3 regions of the Kitasatospora sp. NPDC057904 genome follow, and region 3 is predicted to be linked to each of the others. Evidence: riboswitches for the same ligand, from Rfam matches in the RefSeq annotation. Region 3 holds a riboswitch; each other region holds the start of a gene.
What was found. A riboswitch is a leader RNA that binds a small molecule or an ion and turns the genes downstream of it on or off. The one in region 3 is predicted to bind cyclic di-AMP.
Positions count from the first base shown of each region.

Region 1: another riboswitch for cyclic di-AMP. It lies ahead of ACFVSN_RS27505 (peptidoglycan DD-metalloendopeptidase family protein); the one in region 3 lies ahead of ACFVSN_RS10720 (hypothetical protein).
Region 2: another riboswitch for cyclic di-AMP. It lies ahead of ACFVSN_RS22845 (NlpC/P60 family protein); the one in region 3 lies ahead of ACFVSN_RS10720 (hypothetical protein).

Region 1 covers NZ_JBHVOL010000011.1:306,847-312,141, forward strand. The annotation lists gene ACFVSN_RS27495 (APC family permease) at 1-4, opposite strand, end outside; gene ACFVSN_RS27500 (sensor histidine kinase) at 288-1,739, shown strand; gene ACFVSN_RS27505 (peptidoglycan DD-metalloendopeptidase family protein) at 1,945-2,874, opposite strand; cyclic di-AMP (ydaO/yuaA leader) riboswitch at 2,877-3,057, opposite strand; gene ACFVSN_RS27510 (DHA2 family efflux MFS transporter permease subunit) at 3,369-4,901, shown strand; gene purB (adenylosuccinate lyase) at 4,909-5,295, opposite strand, start outside.
Region 2 covers NZ_JBHVOL010000009.1:3,562-8,856, forward strand. The annotation lists gene ACFVSN_RS22835 (hypothetical protein) at 1-382, opposite strand, end outside; gene ACFVSN_RS22840 (NlpC/P60 family protein) at 421-1,467, opposite strand; gene ACFVSN_RS22845 (NlpC/P60 family protein) at 1,695-2,819, opposite strand; cyclic di-AMP (ydaO/yuaA leader) riboswitch at 2,830-2,983, opposite strand; gene ACFVSN_RS22850 (NlpC/P60 family protein) at 3,332-4,369, opposite strand; gene ACFVSN_RS22855 (NYN domain-containing protein) at 4,570-5,295, opposite strand, start outside.
Region 3 covers NZ_JBHVOL010000003.1:434,617-439,911, reverse strand. The annotation lists gene ACFVSN_RS10730 (IclR family transcriptional regulator) at 1-615, shown strand, start outside; gene ACFVSN_RS10725 (hypothetical protein) at 800-1,384, shown strand; gene ACFVSN_RS10720 (hypothetical protein) at 1,407-2,702, opposite strand; cyclic di-AMP (ydaO/yuaA leader) riboswitch at 2,704-2,876, opposite strand; gene ACFVSN_RS10715 (MoaF N-terminal domain-containing protein) at 3,362-3,691, shown strand; gene ACFVSN_RS10710 (alpha/beta hydrolase) at 3,811-4,980, opposite strand; gene ACFVSN_RS10705 (TIGR03618 family F420-dependent PPOX class oxidoreductase) at 5,211-5,295, shown strand, end outside.

The DNA of each region.
Region 1 (5,295 bases), on a different contig from region 3:
CCATCCGCCCGCCTCCGCCCACCGCACCCGACCACCGCACCGACCGGCGCCATCGCAGCACGCCGAAGGCCCGCACGCCGAACAAATCGTCAACGAACGACCAGTCCGGCCACTCCACCGGACGCAGTCTTGATCTCCACGTCAGCCGGCTCTCATCGCCGTCTCACGGTCGCGGTGGATCGTGGCCCGACGAAGGACGAACAGCCGGGGGAACTGGAGCCATGACGGCAGAGGACAAGGAAAGACCGGGCAGGGAAAGACCGGGCACGGCCCACTGGTTCGGCCGGATGACGCTCCGCGGCCGGCTCGCGCTGTTCACCGCGGCCGCGGTCTCGCTGGCGGTCGTAGCCTGCGCGGTGGCCGGCTGGTTCGTCGCGCGCGACGAGATGGTCAACCAGGTCGACCAGACGCTGTCGCACGCGTGGATGCCGGGCGACCGGCCGCCGAGCGGCGCGCAGATCAAGGCGCTGAACGACTGGTGCAACGGCGCGGCCGGGCAGCCCTGGATGCCCAGGGGGGACACCGTCCCGACGGTGATCGTCGCCGACGGCACCTCCTGTCCGCAGAAGGACCCCCGCGCCGTGGTCGTCACCCCGGACGACCTGCCCGTCGCGCAGAGCGGGAGCAGCGGCCCGCACGCCGCCTCGCTGTTCCGCGACGGCCACACCGTCGACGGCACCCCGGTGCGGGTCTACGTGGTCAGCTTCGGCCCGGTGATGTTCGACAACGCCGCCTCCACCGCCGCCGTGGCGCTCGCCCAGCCGCTCGAACCGGTGCAGGACGCGCTCACCGAGCTCGCCCTGATCACCGCCGGCGCCGCGGCCGTCGTCATCGCGCTCGCCGCCGCGGGCGCCCTGTGGATCGCCCGCACCGCCCTGCGCCCGGTCGACCGCCTCACCCGCGCGGCCCAGCACATCGCCCGCACCCAGGAGCCGGGCGTGACGATCGAGGTCTCCGGACACGACGAGATCGCCCGCTTCGGCGAGGCCTTCAACGCGATGAGCACCGCCCTCGCCGGTTCGCTGGACAGCCAGGCCCGGCTGATCGCCGACGCCGGCCACGAACTGCGCACCCCGCTGGCCTCCATGCGCACCAACGTCGACCTGCTCATCCGCAGCCAGGAGTCCGGTCGCCCACTGCCCGAGGCGACGCTCACCCGGATCCTCGGCAACATGAAGGCGCAGATGACGGAACTCTCCACCCTCATCGGCGACCTGCTCGAACTGTCCCGCCCCGCCGACGCCCGCGGCGCGAAGCCGCTGCCCGTCGTCGCCCTGCACGACATCGCCGCCCGGGCCGTCGAGCGGGCCGAACTGCGCGGCCCCGGCCTGGTGTTCGGCGCCGACCTGACGCCCTGGTACGTGCGCGCCGATCCGCACGCGCTGGAGCGCGCCGTGATCAACCTGCTGGACAACGCGGTGAAGTTCAGCCCGCCCGGCGGCCGGATCGGCGTCTCGCTGGCGGACGGCGAACTCGCCGTCCGCGACGAGGGCCCCGGCATCGCCGCCGAGGACCTCCCGCACGTCTTCGACCGCTTCTGGCGCTCCCCGTCCGCCCGCCAACTGCCGGGATCCGGCCTGGGGCTGGCGATCGTCGCCCGCACGGTCCGCGCGGCCGGCGGCGAGGTCGCGCTCGCACCGGCCGGCCCGGACGGCGGCACCGTCGCGACCGTCCGGCTGCCGGGCGCGGCCACACCGCCGCCGGAGACGCCCCCGCCGGCCGGCGCCGACCGGAGCTGAGGCCGGCGACGAGAACGGCAGGCCGGAAGACAGCGACCGGCCCGGCCCACGAGGAATCCTCGTGGGCCGGGCCGGTCTGGGCGTGTCCCGCGCCCATGTCCGCCGGTGCGGCGATCACCCGGTCGAGCGGTCACCCGACATGACCATCCCGGACGATCGTTTCGCCCCGCACCTACGGTGGTCCGTCATCCCCGAAGGGGGGAGCTCAGAGCGCGACGCCGTGCGCCCGGAGGTAGGCGACCGGGTCGATGTCCGAGCCGTACTCCGGCCCGGTGCGGATCTCGAAGTGCAGGTGCGGGCCGGTCACGTTGCCGGTGGCACCGGACAGGCCGAGCTGCTGGCCGACGGTCACGGACTGGCCGACCGTCACGCCGATCGAGGACAGGTGCGCGTACTGCGCGTACTTGCCGTCGGCGAGCTGGATCTCGACCTCGTTGCCGTAGGCACCACCGTTGTCGGCCTTCACCACGACGCCGTTGGCGACGGCGCGCACCGGGGTGCCGGTGGAGGCGACGAAGTCCTGGCCGGTGTGGTGGCCGGAGGCCCACATCGCGCCGGCGACGCCGTACGCCTCGCCGAGCACCGGGTTGGCGAGCGGGGCGACATAGCCGGAGGCGGCGGCGACCGGAGCGGCGGCCGGAGCCTGCGCGGGCTGGGCCACGGTGGCCTGGACCTGCACCTGGGCACCCGGGGTGGTGGCCTCGGTCTGGACCTGCACCTGCGGCTTGGCGGCCGGGGCGGCGGGCTTCTGAGCGGGAGCGGCCGGGGCGGCCGGGGCGGCCTGGGCCGCGATCGCGAGCGACTGACCCGGGAAGATCAGGTTCGGGTTGGCGCCGACCACGGAACGGTTGTGCGCGTACAGCGCCTGCCAACCGCCCTCGACGTGCTTGGCGTCGGCGATCTTCGAGAGGGTGTCACCGCTGACGACCCGGTAGGAGGCGTCGCCCTGGGCGGCGGCCGGAGCGGCCGGGGCCGAGGCGGCGGCGACCGGAGCGGCGGGGGTGCCGGGGGCGGTGTGGGCCTGGGCGCTCATCGCGGTGACGAGCGGGAGGGCGAAGGAGACACCGGTGACGGCGGTCGCGATGCCGATGCGGGCGGCGCGGGGCAGGGTGATACGACGAGCCTGAGCAGGCATGGAAGTTTCCTCTCCGACGCCTGCGAGGTGAGCTGTCGGGTTCGGGCTGGAGTTGCCCGGCCGCATGCGCGGCTTCACCCCGAGCCGGCCCTGGAACTTCCGCGCAAACAGCGCGAATTCCGGTCCGGCGACTTACCTGTGGGTCCCCCGCTCCTGCCGTACAGAGTTCAGTGCGAGCCACCGGGCAGCGGCAGGACTCGGCGTTCCACCCGGTGGATCCGTCCGGACTGGCCGGTCGGTCGCTGAACTAAAACTCATCCGTCCGGGTGAAGCAATGTCGATCTCTTGAACCCACAACAACCCCACCCGCCACGATGACGCTCCGAATGATCCGGAATACGGTGCGTGCACAATCCATTCACTGCCCGCAGCGGATCAACGACCCTCCGCCGACGAGCCGACCCCTCCGTGACCACACGATCACCCACCGCACCCCCCGGACGCACCACCGGTGACCCTTGTCACGTGCACCCCGCCGGGCGGAGGATCGGGCCGTGGCCACAACCAACGCCGGCTCCTTGCGCCTGGGCACCGCGCAGGGACGCTGGGTCCTCCTGGCAACAGTGCTCGGCTCCAGCATGGCGATGCTCGACGGCACCGTGGTGAACGTCGCCCTGCCCCGCATCGGCACCGACCTCGGCGCCACCCTCGCGTCCCTGCAGTGGACGCTGAACGCCTACCTGCTGACGCTCGCCGGGCTCATCCTGCTCGGCGGCGCGCTCGGCGACCGCTACGGCCGGCGCCGGGTCTTCCTGCTCGGCGTGGTCTGGTTCGCCATCGCCTCCGCGGCCTGCGCCGCCGCGCCGAACATCCAGGTGCTGATCGCCGCACGCGCCGTCCAGGGCATCGGCGGGGCGCTGCTGACGCCCGGTTCGCTCGCCATGCTCCAGGCGGTCTTCCACCCGGACGACCGCTCGGCCGCGGTCGGCCTGTGGTCCGGCCTCGGCGGCGTGTCGGCGGCCGTCGGCCCGTTCGTCGGCGGCTGGCTCGTGGACGGCCCCGGCTGGCGCTGGATCTTCCTGCTCAACCTGCCGCTCGCCGCCGCCGTGATCGCGGTCGCCACCCGCTACGTCCCCGAGAGCCGGGACGAGAGCGCCACCGGCCGCTTCGACGTGCTCGGCTCGGTGCTCGCCGCCCTCGCGCTCGGCACCTTCACCTACGCGCTGACGGCGGGCGGCGAGGGCCTGTCCCCCGTCGTCTGGGTCACCGGCGTGCTCGGGCTCGTGCTCGGCGCGGCCTTCATCGTCGTCGAACGCCGCGCCCCCGAACCGATGCTGCCGCTCGGGCTGTTCTCCTCGCGGCTGTTCACCGCCGTGAACCTCGTCACCCTCTGCGTGTACGCGGCGTTCAGCGGCGTCTTCTTCCTCCTGGTCGTCCAGTTGCAGATCGTCGCCCGCTTCTCGCCGCTGGTGTCCGGCCTGGCCCTGGTGCCGATCACCGTGCTGATGCTCGCGCTGTCCTCGCGCGCCGCGCGGCTCGGCAAGCGGATCGGCCCGAGGATCCCGCTGACCGTCGGGCCGCTGCTGTGCGCCGCCGGGGTGCTGCTGATGCTGCGCGCCGGCGCCGGCTCCTCCTACTGGGCGGACGTCCTGCCCGCCGTCACGGTGATGGGCTGCGGCATGACGCTGCTGGTCGCTCCACTGACGGCGACCGTCCTCGCGGCCGTCGAGGTGCGGCACGCGGGCATCGCGAGCGGGGTCAACAACGCCGCCGCCCGCGCGGCCGGCCTGCTCGCGGTCGCGGCCCTCCCGGCCCTGGCCGGCCTGAGCGGCGACGCGTACCGGGTGCCGGCCGCGGTCGACAACGCCTTCCACACCGCGATGCTGATCTGCGCCGGGCTCCTGACGGCCGGCGCGATCACCGCCTTCGTGACCATCCGCGGCAACGTGCTGGCCCCCGAGGACCACCCGGTCGCGGAGCCGGACACCGAGTGGTGCTGCGGCACGACCCCGCCCCTCGACCCCGGCCACGTCCACACGCACGAGGGCCCCGCCACCGGTCCGGCAGCAGGGCCCTCAAAAACCTGACGCTGCGTCAGAGAATGTCACCGGGGGCATACTTGGCCGCCTCCGGGTAGGCCGCGGCGACGGCCTCGACCAGCCGGACGACCTCGGCGACCTGCGCACCGGCCGCGCCGGTGAACGAGAGCCGGTCGGCCAGCAGCGCGTCCAGCGCGGCGCGGTCCAGCGGGATCCGCTCGTCGGCGGCCAGGCGGTCCAGCAGCTCGTTCTCGCGGGCGCCGGCGCGCATCGCGAGCGCGGAGGCGACGGCGTGCTCCTTGATGACCTCGTGCCCGGTCTCCCGGCCGACGCCCGCGCGCACCGCGCCCATCAGCACCTTGGTGGTGGCGAGGAACGGCAGGTAGCGGTCCAGCTCGGCCTCGACGACGGCCGGGAAGGCGCCGAACTCGTCGAGGACGGT
Region 2 (5,295 bases), on a different contig from region 3:
CGAAGTCCCAGAGCGCCGGCGGCCCGCTCGCGGCGTCCTCGCGCTCGACCCGCCAGCCGTCGGCCCGCGTCAGCGTGAGGCGGCGGGGGTAGACGGCGGGGTACTCGTCGTAGCCGGCGACCCGGACGTCCAGGTCGGCCGTGACGGTCAGCCGGCCGGGGTCCGTGCCCGGGGAGACGACGAGGTTGCGGTAGCCGGCGGTCAGCGGCAGTCCGGTGGTGGCCGACAGCTCGCGCGCGCGTTCGTCCAGCACCGCCGCCACCTCGGTCCGCTCGTCCGCCCCGCCGAGCCCCCGGCCGGCCACCGCGGGGGCGACGGGCGGCAGCGACAGCTGGGTCAGCCCTCCGGCGGCGAGCAGCAGGGCGCCGCGCCGGGACAGCACGCAGGGCCGTATCGCGTCCGGTCCGGACGGGGTCGGGCTCAGAGCCGGACCACCCCCGCGACGGGCATCGCGTTGACGCTCTCGTACCGCACCCTGGCCCCCGGGTACGGGGCGTGCACGATCACCCCGCCGCCGGCGTACATGCCGACGTGGTGCATGTCCCGGTAGAAGATCACCAGGTCTCCCGGTCGCGCTTCGGACAGGCTCACCCGCTGGCCGGCGTAGGCCTGGGCCTGCGAGGTGCGCGGCAGGCTCACTCCCGCCTGCCGCCAGCTGTAGTACATCAGACCGGAACAGTCGAACGCGCGGGGGCCGGTGGACCCGTACACGTACGGCGACCCGATCATCCGCACCGCCGCCGCGAGCGCCGCCGCCCCACGCTCGGAGGCGGGCGGGGTGGTGCCGAGGTCCAGCCGGTCGGTGCCGCGGGTGGCGCGCTGCTCGGCCTCCTGGGCGTCCTGCGCGGCCATCCGGGAGCGCTCGGCGGCGCCCAGGCTGTTGAGCAGCCGCTGGGCCTTGGCCAGCCGCTGCTGGATCTCCTGCTTGCTGTCGGCGAGCGTCCGGCGGGCCTGGTCCAGCTCGGCGAGCTTGGCGGCGGTCTCGGTGCGGCGCTGGTCGAGCCCGCGCTGACGGGTCACCAGCTCGTGCAGCGTCTCGTTCTGCCGCTCGGTCGCCTGGTCGAGGGTCCGGGCGCGGGCGAGGTAGCCCTCCGGGTCGGTGGCGAGCATCAGCTGGACGGTCTGCGCCATGCCGCCGGAGCGGTACTCGGCGCCGGCCACGGTGGCGAGGTCGCCGCGCAGCTGGTTCAGCTGGTCCTGGGCGGCGGCGATCTCGCCCTGGAGGACGGTGGTCTCGCCCTGGAGCCGCTGCTGGGCCTCCTGCGCGGCGTTGTACTTCTCCGACGCCTGTTCGGCCTCGTTGTACAGCTGCTCGACCTGCGCCTTGACGTCCTTGCGGCTGGGCGCGTCCGGGGAGCCGGGGGCGGCCTGGGCGCTGCCGCCCGTCGTGACGCCCAGGGCGGTGGTGGCGGCCGCGGTCAGCACCAGCGCACGGGCGAGCAGTTGGGAACGGCGGTGCACGGGCATGGCGGCGGCTGCTCCAATCCTGCGGACCGGTCCCGCCGCCGCACCCAAGCGGGCGGTCCTGGAGCGGGAGTCCGGTGGCAGACGTTAGCGAGTCCGGGCAACCGAGTCCAAACCTCTCCCAACCCGAATATTTGACCCTTAATCGGACACCAGTCCGAGGAAAGGAAACGCCGCAGGCCCGGACCTCCGGGGAGGAGGGCCGGGCCTGCGGGAAGCCGAGCGGGGAATCAGACCCGCACGATGGACGAGAGCGGCATGTTGGTGACCGCCTCGTAGCGGACGCTCGCACCCGGCTTGGGCGCGTGCAGCACCTGGCCGTTGCCGGCGTAGATGCCGACGTGGTGGGCGTCGTTGAAGAAGATCAGCAGGTCGCCGGGCTGGGCCTGGGAGAGGTCCGTGCCGATCCGGGTCCCGGCGCCGGCCTGCTCCTGCGAGGTGCGCGGCAGCGAGACGCCAGCCTGGTCGAAGGCCCAGACCATCAGGCCCGAGCAGTCGAAGGAGTTCGGGCCGGTGGCGGCCCAGACGTACGGGCTGCCGATCTTGGTGGCGGCGTAGGACAGCGCGGCGGCACCGCGCGAGCTGCCCGCCGCCGGCGGCTTGGCGACCGGCGAGGACGACGGGGCCGAGCCGAGGTCGGTGCGGCTGCTGTCGCGGGAGGCGCGGTCGGCGGCGGCCTGCTGGGCCTTCGCGGCGTCGGCCTTGGCCTTGGCATCGGCGGCGGCCTTGTCCTCGGCCGCCTTGATGGCCTGGCGCTCCTGCTCGGACAGGGTGTTGAAGAGGTTCTGGGCGGCCGTCAGCTTCCCCTGGATCTGTTCCTTGGACGCCTTCAGCTGCTGGGTGGTCGCGTCCAGCTCGGCGAGCTTGCCCTGGGCCTCGGTGCGGTCCTGGTCCAGCTTGCGCTGCTGGTCCTGGAGCTCCTTCAGCTGACCCTTCTGGGTGCTGCCGGCCTGGTTCAGGGCGTCGGCCTGGCTGAGGAAGTTGTCCGGCTTGGACGAGAACATCAGCTGGACGGTCGGGGATATGCCCCCGTTGCGGTACTGCTCGCCGGCGATCTGGGCGAGGCCGCCCTGGAGGTCGGTCACCTGCTCCTGCTGGCGGGCCACCTGGTCCTGGAGGCCGCTGACCTGCTTCTGCAGCTCCTGCTGCTTGGACTGGGCGGCGTTGTACTGCTCGGTCGCCACCTCGGCCTGCTCGTTGAGCTGGTCGACCTGCTCCTTGACCTGGTCCTTGGTCGGCGCGGGGTCGGCGTGGGCGCCGGACTGCGCGGAGAGGGCGACGGCTGCCGCGGCAACTCCGGTCAGGAAGGAAACTCGGGCACGGCCGGCGGGCTTGGGACGACGATGGGACGCCACGAAGGCGGACTCCTTCTTCCTACGTCCGCCTACCGGGTGAGCTGACGGGTTCGGGCCGGAAGCATGCCCTACGACGCCTCACGGCCGTTCCACCGGCCGACCTGGCGCCGATTCACCCCGGAGGAACGTGGTTCCCCGGCTCCGCTCCACAGCGCCCCCTGTCACTGGGCTCCCCTGTCGGACGGTCGCTTCGACCCGTCCCGCTGCTTCACGAACTCGGCGGGAACCACCGCCGCCACCCTGGCTGGGCGATCGACAGTGCGGTGGTCCGGGTCACGACCCTAGTAACTGAACCGTGATCGGTTCAAATCCTTGTCAGAAAAAAGGCGGAAGAATAACCAAGTTCTTTTGTGAAGATGACAGAAGGTGATCGCAGCAGCACGCAAGGCTGATCACTTGTCACGCGAACGCGGCGAAACGCAGGGAAACGCGCTCAAGCGAACGCGCCACCCCCGCTCGGGAGGTGGCGCGGATCACAGGGCCGTCGCGCCGGCCCGCGGCGTGTCGGCGGGTCAGACCCGGCGGATGGTGTTGATCGGCATCGCGTCGGCCTTCATCACCTTGACGACGTCGCCGGTGTGCGGCGCGTGCACCACCATGCCGTTGCCGATGTACATCGCGACGTGGTGCATGTCGGGACCGTAGATCACCAGGTCGCCGGGCTGGGCCTGGTCCAGCGAGGGCACCCGGGTGCCGTAGTGGCCCTGCTCCTGCGAGGTGCGCGGCAGCGAGACGCCGGCCTGGCCGTACGACCAGAGCATCAGGCCCGAGCAGTCGAAGGTGCTGGAGCCGACGGCACCCCACACGTACGGCGAGCCCTGCTTGCTCATCGCCTTGGCCACGGCCACGGCCGCGTAGCCGCTGGCCGGCGGCAGGCTGCTCAGGTCGACCCGGTCGGTGCCGCGCGAGGCGCGGTCGTCCTGGGCCTGCTGGGCCTTCAGCGCGGCGCGCTCGGAGGCGCTGAGCGAGTTGAGGAGGTCCTGGGCCTGCTTGAGCTTGGCGTTGACGTCCGCCTTGGACTGGTTCAGGTCCTTGGTGGTGGAGTCCAGGGAGGCCAGCACCGCGGCGGCCTCGGCCTTCTCCTGGTCCAGGCGGCGCTGCTGGTCCAGCAGGCCCTTGAGCGCGTCGGTCTCGGTGGCGGTGGCCTGCTGCACGCTGGAGGCCTTGGCCAGGTAGTTGTTCGGGTCGGAGGAGAGCATCAGCTGGACGGACGGGTCGATGCCGCCGGTGCGGTACTGCTCGCCCGCCACGCCGGCGAGGCCGGTCTGAAGCTGGGTCATCTGCTCCTGGCCGCGGGCCACCTGGTCCTGGAGCTGGTCGGCCTGCTTGCGCAGCTGGTCGGCCCGCTCCTTGGCGCCGTTGTACTTCTCGGCGGCCTGCTCCTGCTCCTGCTGCAGCTCGTCGATCTGCGCCTTGACGTCCGTCTTGTTCGGCTGCGGCGCGGCGTGCGCGGCCACCTGGGCGGAGAGCGCGACCGCGGTCGCAGCAGCAGCGGTGAGCACGGAGACCCGCGCGCGGCTCGGCTGCTTGGGACGGCGGTGGGAGGCCAAGGGACCTGCTCCTTCTTCCATGGACTCACCGGTTCGGGTGAGAAATCCGGAAAATAGGTTTGACGCCAGACCCTAGTGAACATCCAGGCATTGCGCCACTCCCCCAAAGGCGTGAACTCCGAGCCCCCACGCCGCTTCACCGAATCCGCACATCACCGCAAACCGGACGCTGAGCGGCCGTCATCCCCATCGGCACGGAATCAGGGCCGCGCCAGCCGGTTCAGCAGCAGAACCGAGGCGACCGGGCGCGCGCCGGCCTTCCGCACGCCCTCCGCGACCTCCCGGTCGGCGGAGACCACCACGACCGGACGGCCCTGCGGCTCGGCCCGCACCAGGCGTCTGATCAGCTCGTCCGCCGTCTCGCCGGTCCGGCTGAAGCGCACCCGGACCCCGCGCGGCGGCGCCATGATCACCGGCACGTCCAGGTCCTGCCCGTCGAACACGCACGTGACCTCCGCCTGCGTGCGCTGGGCCAGCATCGCCAGCCCGCCCAGCAGCCGCAGCCGCTGCTGCTCCAGCGGCAGCGTCGGATAGCCGGTCTTCGTCACGTTGTAGCCGTCCACCACCAGGTGCACCTGCGGGATCGCCAGCAGCTGGTCCAGCAGGGCCGGATCGTCCTCCGCGAGCCCGCGCCGGGCCACGTCGTGCGGCGAGGCCGAACCCGGCACCACCGCCTCCACCAGGTCCGCCGGGCGGATCTGCGACACCGGCAGCGCCAGCTCGCGCTGCAGCCCCTGCGCCGACTGCAGCACGGTGTCCAGCAGCAGCCGCAGCCGCATGTCCTCCACGCTGCGCCCCTCGCGGGCCGAACGGCGGCCCTGCTCGGCGGCGGTCTCCAGCTCGCCGACGCGGTGCCGCAGCCGCCGTGCCTCGCTCTCGGCCGCACTGCGCTCGGTCGCCGCCTGCGCGCGCAGCGCCTCCAGCTC
Region 3 (5,295 bases):
ACCCTCGTGCAGCAGGGTTACGTCCGCCAGGACACCGCCCGCCGCTACACCCTCGGCCCCCGGCTGATCCGGCTCGGCGAGACCGCCGGGCGCCTGCTCGGCAGCTGGGCCCGCCCCTACCTGGCCGAGCTGATGGAGGCCACCGGCGAGACCGCGAACCTCGCGGTCCTGGAGGGCGGCGAAGTGGTCTACGTCGGGCAGGTGCAGTCGCGCCGCTCGATGCGGATGTTCACCGAGGTCGGCCGGCGGGTGCAGCCGCACTGCACCGGCGTCGGCAAGGCGCTGCTCGCCCAGCTCCCCGAGGAGGAGGCCCGCGCCATACTCGGCCCCAACACGCTGCCCGCGCACACCGAGTACACCGTCACCGACCCGCAGGAGCTGCTGCACCAGCTCGCCGAGGCGCGCGAGCGCGGGTACGTCGTCGACGACCAGGAGCAGGAGATCGGGGTGCGCTGCATCGCGCTCGCCGTCCCGGGCGCGCCGACGCCGACGGCGCTGTCGGTCTCCGGCCCCGAGGCCCGCATCCGGGCGCTGGAGCAGCAGGACGGCGCGGCCTCGCTCGTCCCGGTGATGCACAAGATCGCGGCCCGGCTCGGACAGGTCCTCGCACCCTGATGGGTGGTCAGTTGAGGTGTCATGCGCAGGAAGTCGGACTGGTCGACTTCCTGCGCACGCGTTCCTCCGTTCGAGCGGACGGAGGGCGGGGCGCGGCGACGGCCGCCCGCCGCTCGGCCACCCTGGTGCGGACGCGGCCCGCGACAGCGCAGGCGGCCCGAGCACGAGGGCATGGTGAACGGCGATGGAGCGCAGGCGCAAGAGGCTTCGCGGCAGGACGGGGAACGCGGCACGGAGCGGGACGTGGCTGACGGTGGCCGTGGCGGCGGGCTGCGCGGTGGCGACGCTGACCGCCGACCCGTCGTGGGCCGGGCAGCGGCCCGACCCCCGTCCGGCAGTGCAGCTCGCGCCGGCGAGCCGGGCCGCGGCGCTGTCCGACTCCGACCTGGAGGTCGTCCGGCTCGACCCCAGCCCCGCGCCGCCCGGCGGCACCACGACCGTGCACGCCTTCGTCGCCAACCTCGGCCCGGACACCACCGCCTCGCCCTTCACCGTGATCGTCACCCTGCCGGAGGAGGTGACGGCGGTGGGCCCGTACTTCCCCGAGAACTGCGAGGCGTTCCTGGGCCGCGAGGTGCGCTGCACCTTCGGCCCCGGCCTGCCCGAGGGACGCAGCGCGACCGCGCTCGTCACGGTGCGGATCTCCCCCATGGCGCATACGGGCCTGCTGACCGGCGGGAAGGTCACGGTGATCAGCCCGGACGACCGGCACCCGCGCAACAACCGGCAGCCGTTCGACATCAGGGTCGTCGAGACGGCTGCCGGCTGATGGCTACCGTGTGCCGGTGCGGTTACCGGTAGACGCGGACGTAGTCGGCGGCGAAGGTGATCGGGGCGGTCCCCTGCGGCGCGGGGTGGTACTGCCCCGCGCACACCGACAGGTTGAGGATCAGGTACGCCGAGAAGTTCGCGCCGACGCCCTTGCCGTCCGAGAACACCTTCACGCCGTTGACGTACCAGTCCACCGAGGTGGCGCCGTAGTACGTGCCGATGGTCACCCACTGGTCCTTCGCGACGGCGCTCGCGTTGGTGTAGTAGTCGAAGTTGCCCGGGTTGACGTGGTTGGTCAGCTCCAGGAGGTTCGGGTTGTCGGGGTGGTACTCGAAGGAGTCGATCTCCCCGTTGCCGTTCTTCCAGGTCCACAGGGCCGGCCAGGCGCCGGAGCCGGCCGGCAGCTTGACCCGGGTCTCGGCGTAGTCGCCGGTCTTGACCTGGAAGCCCTCGCTGGAGCCCTCGGTGGTGAGGAAGCCGGTGTTCCAGGACTGCTTGCCGTTCTCCAGCGTGTTGCTGCCGGGGGTGGCGGTGAAGGTGGCGACGCCGTTGGCCACGCTGACGTTGTTCGGGTCCAGCCAGTCGAGCTTGTTGTCGTCCGGGTTGTGGTTGCCGTACTTGTACGCGGTGCTCTTGTCGCCGACCCAGCGCTGGCCCCAGTTGATCGGGCCGTTGAACTCGTCGGACCAGGTCAGCGACTTGCCGGCGATCGGGGAGGACGGCTCCGGGGTGCTCGGGGTGGCGGTGGCGCTCGGGGTCTGCGTGGGTGCCTGGGTGGGTGCCTGCGTGGGTGCCTGGGTGGGCGTGGGGGTGGGGGTGGGCATGGCCGACGGGGTGGTGGTCGGGGCCGGGGAGCTGGAGACGACGAGCTGCTGCGACGGCAGGTTGTGCCAGGCGCCGCCGAAGTCCTGCCAGAACCCGAACTGGGTGTAGGTGCCGGCCGACAGAGCACGCGCGCCACTGGTGAAGGTGTAGCTCCACGGGCAGATCGGCACATTGCTGGCGTTGCCGGGGAAGTCGAGGTTGTTGCCGGCCGCGTCGCGCACGCCGACACCGACGGTCTTGGCGGTGAAGCAGGACGAGGAGTGGACGGTGAGGGTCGCGGTGGCGGCCCGGCCGGCGACCATCGTGGCCGGGGCGAGCCGGTCCTGGGTGACGGTCGGACCGGTGGCGGCCTGGGCGCCGGGCGCGGACTGGAGGCCGAACAGGCCGGCGCCGGTGATGGCGAGCGCGCCGGTGGCGGCGAGGGCGGCGGTGCGGCCGCGGTGGGACGGGCGGGCGTGGCGGGGCGCGGGGCGCCGGGCAGGCTTGTGCATGGGGTGTCCTCTGCGACGCCTGCGAGGTGAGCTGTCGGGTTCGGACTGAGAGGTCGCCCGGCCGCCGGTGGGAACGGCTTCACCCCAAGCCGCGGCCGGCACGCGCGAGGGCGTGCCGGGTCGTGGCGCTGACCTTGGTTCCCCCGCTCCCGTCCGCTGTGGTGCTCGGTTGCCCGCCGTCGGGTGGACGGGACTCGGCGTCCCGGCGGCGGGGTCCGCGAGGGCGGACGCCGTTGCAGGCTAGGCAGTCGGTCCGTGAACGGACAACTCGTCTCGGCCGGTTGTCGCGCAGCTCACAGTCGTGTCGATCAACTACGGTGCGCAGTGGATCAGTTGGCCGGCATCCCGGCGGGCCGTTGATGTTCGGGCGAGCCGGGCACCGATCCGGACCCCGGCGTCCGGCGCCCCGGCGGGTTCGAGGCGGTCGCGCCCGCCGAGCAGCCGGGTGCCGCCGGCCGTCGCGGTGCCGGTGCCGGTGCCGGTGTCACCCGATGGTGGGCGGTGCCCTGGCGGGCCCTGCGTGGTGACGGTGACGGGGGTGCGTCTTCACTGGCAGTGGCGTGCGAGCTCGCCCGATCGGATAAATTGGAGGTCCGACATCCACCGTCGTGCACAAGAGCACCGCGCCCCCTCCCGCAGAGACGAGGAACCGCCGCACCATGACCGCGCCCCTGCCCGCCTTCGCCGGCCGCACCTACCTCTTCCGGGCCGACAACGGCGCGGCCTTCCGCAACGCCTACTCGGCCGACGGCAAGCGGCTGCGCTGGGAGGGCCTCGGCGAGTCGGCGGGCCAGTGGGAGGACGTGGCGCTCCACGTCGCCGAGGTCGCGCCCGAGGTGTACTTCGTCAGCTGGACGGAGCAGAGCGGCATCACCGTCAGCCACGTGATGGACCTGGTCCGGCTGACGGTGCGCGCGTTCTGGACCTTCGAGGGCGAGGGCGGCCGGGTCGGCGAGCTCCACACGGGGACGCTGGAGCGGGTGGCCTGAGGCCGGCCGGTCCGCGAGGCCGACGACCGTCGGGCTGCGGGAGCCGGCCGGCTGCAGCGAGTCGGACCGCCGGGACCATCCGGCCGCGGGAACCGGCTGTCAGCCTACGAAGGCCGGCTTCAGGCTGCGGGGGCCGGCTGGCCCGGCTGGTTCGGGACCTTGAGGTGCTCGGACAGCCACTCCAGCGAGGACGGCAGCAGCTTGCTCCACGTCTCGAAGTTGTGGCCGCCGGTCTCCAGCATGCTGTACGAGACCTTCATCGGGCCGGGGCTCTGCACCGCGTCAATGAACGCCTCGGTGTCGTGCTTGTAGTCGCCGTCACCCTGCTTCGTGCCCGCCAGCAGAACGGCCGCCTTGGGCTGCGGCAGGTTCTTGAGCCTCCACATCAGGTCGGCCTCGTCCCGGCGCTGCCGGCTGCCGCCGAAGAGGTCGCCGGTGGTCGGGTCCTCGGCGGCACGGTAGTAGCCGGAGAGGGAGACGGCGGTCGGGAAGACCTCCGGGTGGCGCATGGCGAGCTTGACCGCGCAGTAGCCGCCGGTGGAGTTGCCCATGAAGGCCCACGCCTGCGGGTCGGCGGAGACCCGGAAGCTCGCCTGGATCGCCGAGGGGACGTCCTTGGTGAAGTACGTGTCGGACTGCGCGCCGCCGGGGATGTCCTCGCACTCGGTGTCCTGCGGGAGGGCGGGCGAGGGACGCATGAGGACCATGACGGTCGGCTGCATCTTCCCCTCCTGGAGCAGCTTGAGCGCCGCGCCCGGGTAGTTGAACCGCGTGATCAGGTTCTCGGCCTGCCCGGGGAAACCGGTGCTGACGATCACGGCCGGGAACTGGCGCTGCGCGTACTCGGGCTGGAAGTACTGCGGCGGCAGGTAGACATAGCCCTCCGTGGACAGCCGGGTGAGCTTGCCGTCGATCCGGACCTTGCGGATCTCGCCGGACTTGGCGGGCTCGCGGCCCATCGCGCCGCCGCCCTGGACGGAGGCGTGGCCGATCGTCTCCACGAGCAGGCGGCCGGAGGCGTCCGCCTTGTTGTGGATCACCACCGGGCCGTTGTCACCGCCGGTGCCGAGCAGGTCGTCCCAGCTGCTGTAGAAGGAGAAGTAGTTGTTGGCGACGAGGCCGAGCGCGGCGAGCACGGTGAACTGGGTGGCGAGCAGCGTGCCGATCCGGCCGAGCACCGCCTGCCAGGTCTTCCTCGCGAGTCTGGGCCACAGCCAGACCGTGGCGGCCATCATCACGACGGCGATCAATACGGTCAGCGCCAACACCTTGTGGCTCGTCAGACCCATGTCCTACTTGCTCCCACGCCTCGAACTCACGCCCCCGCCGCTAGGACATCCGGGGCACCTCCCCGGTTCCCCGTCGGGACGCGATCTTCCACCCTAGCGGGCCGGGGTTCCGGGTGACGGATGACAACTTTCAGATAACAGAGTTTGAAATCTGTCATCTGAAAGTTGTCATCTCGCCGAGCCGAACCTGATAGAACGTCAGGTGATCGGGGATCCCTGGAGGTGGCGCGGTGGGCGGCTGGAACGAGGAGATCCGGGCTCGGGTTCGCGAGCCGCGGATCTGGTACGTGGCGACCACGGACGCCGAGGGCGCCC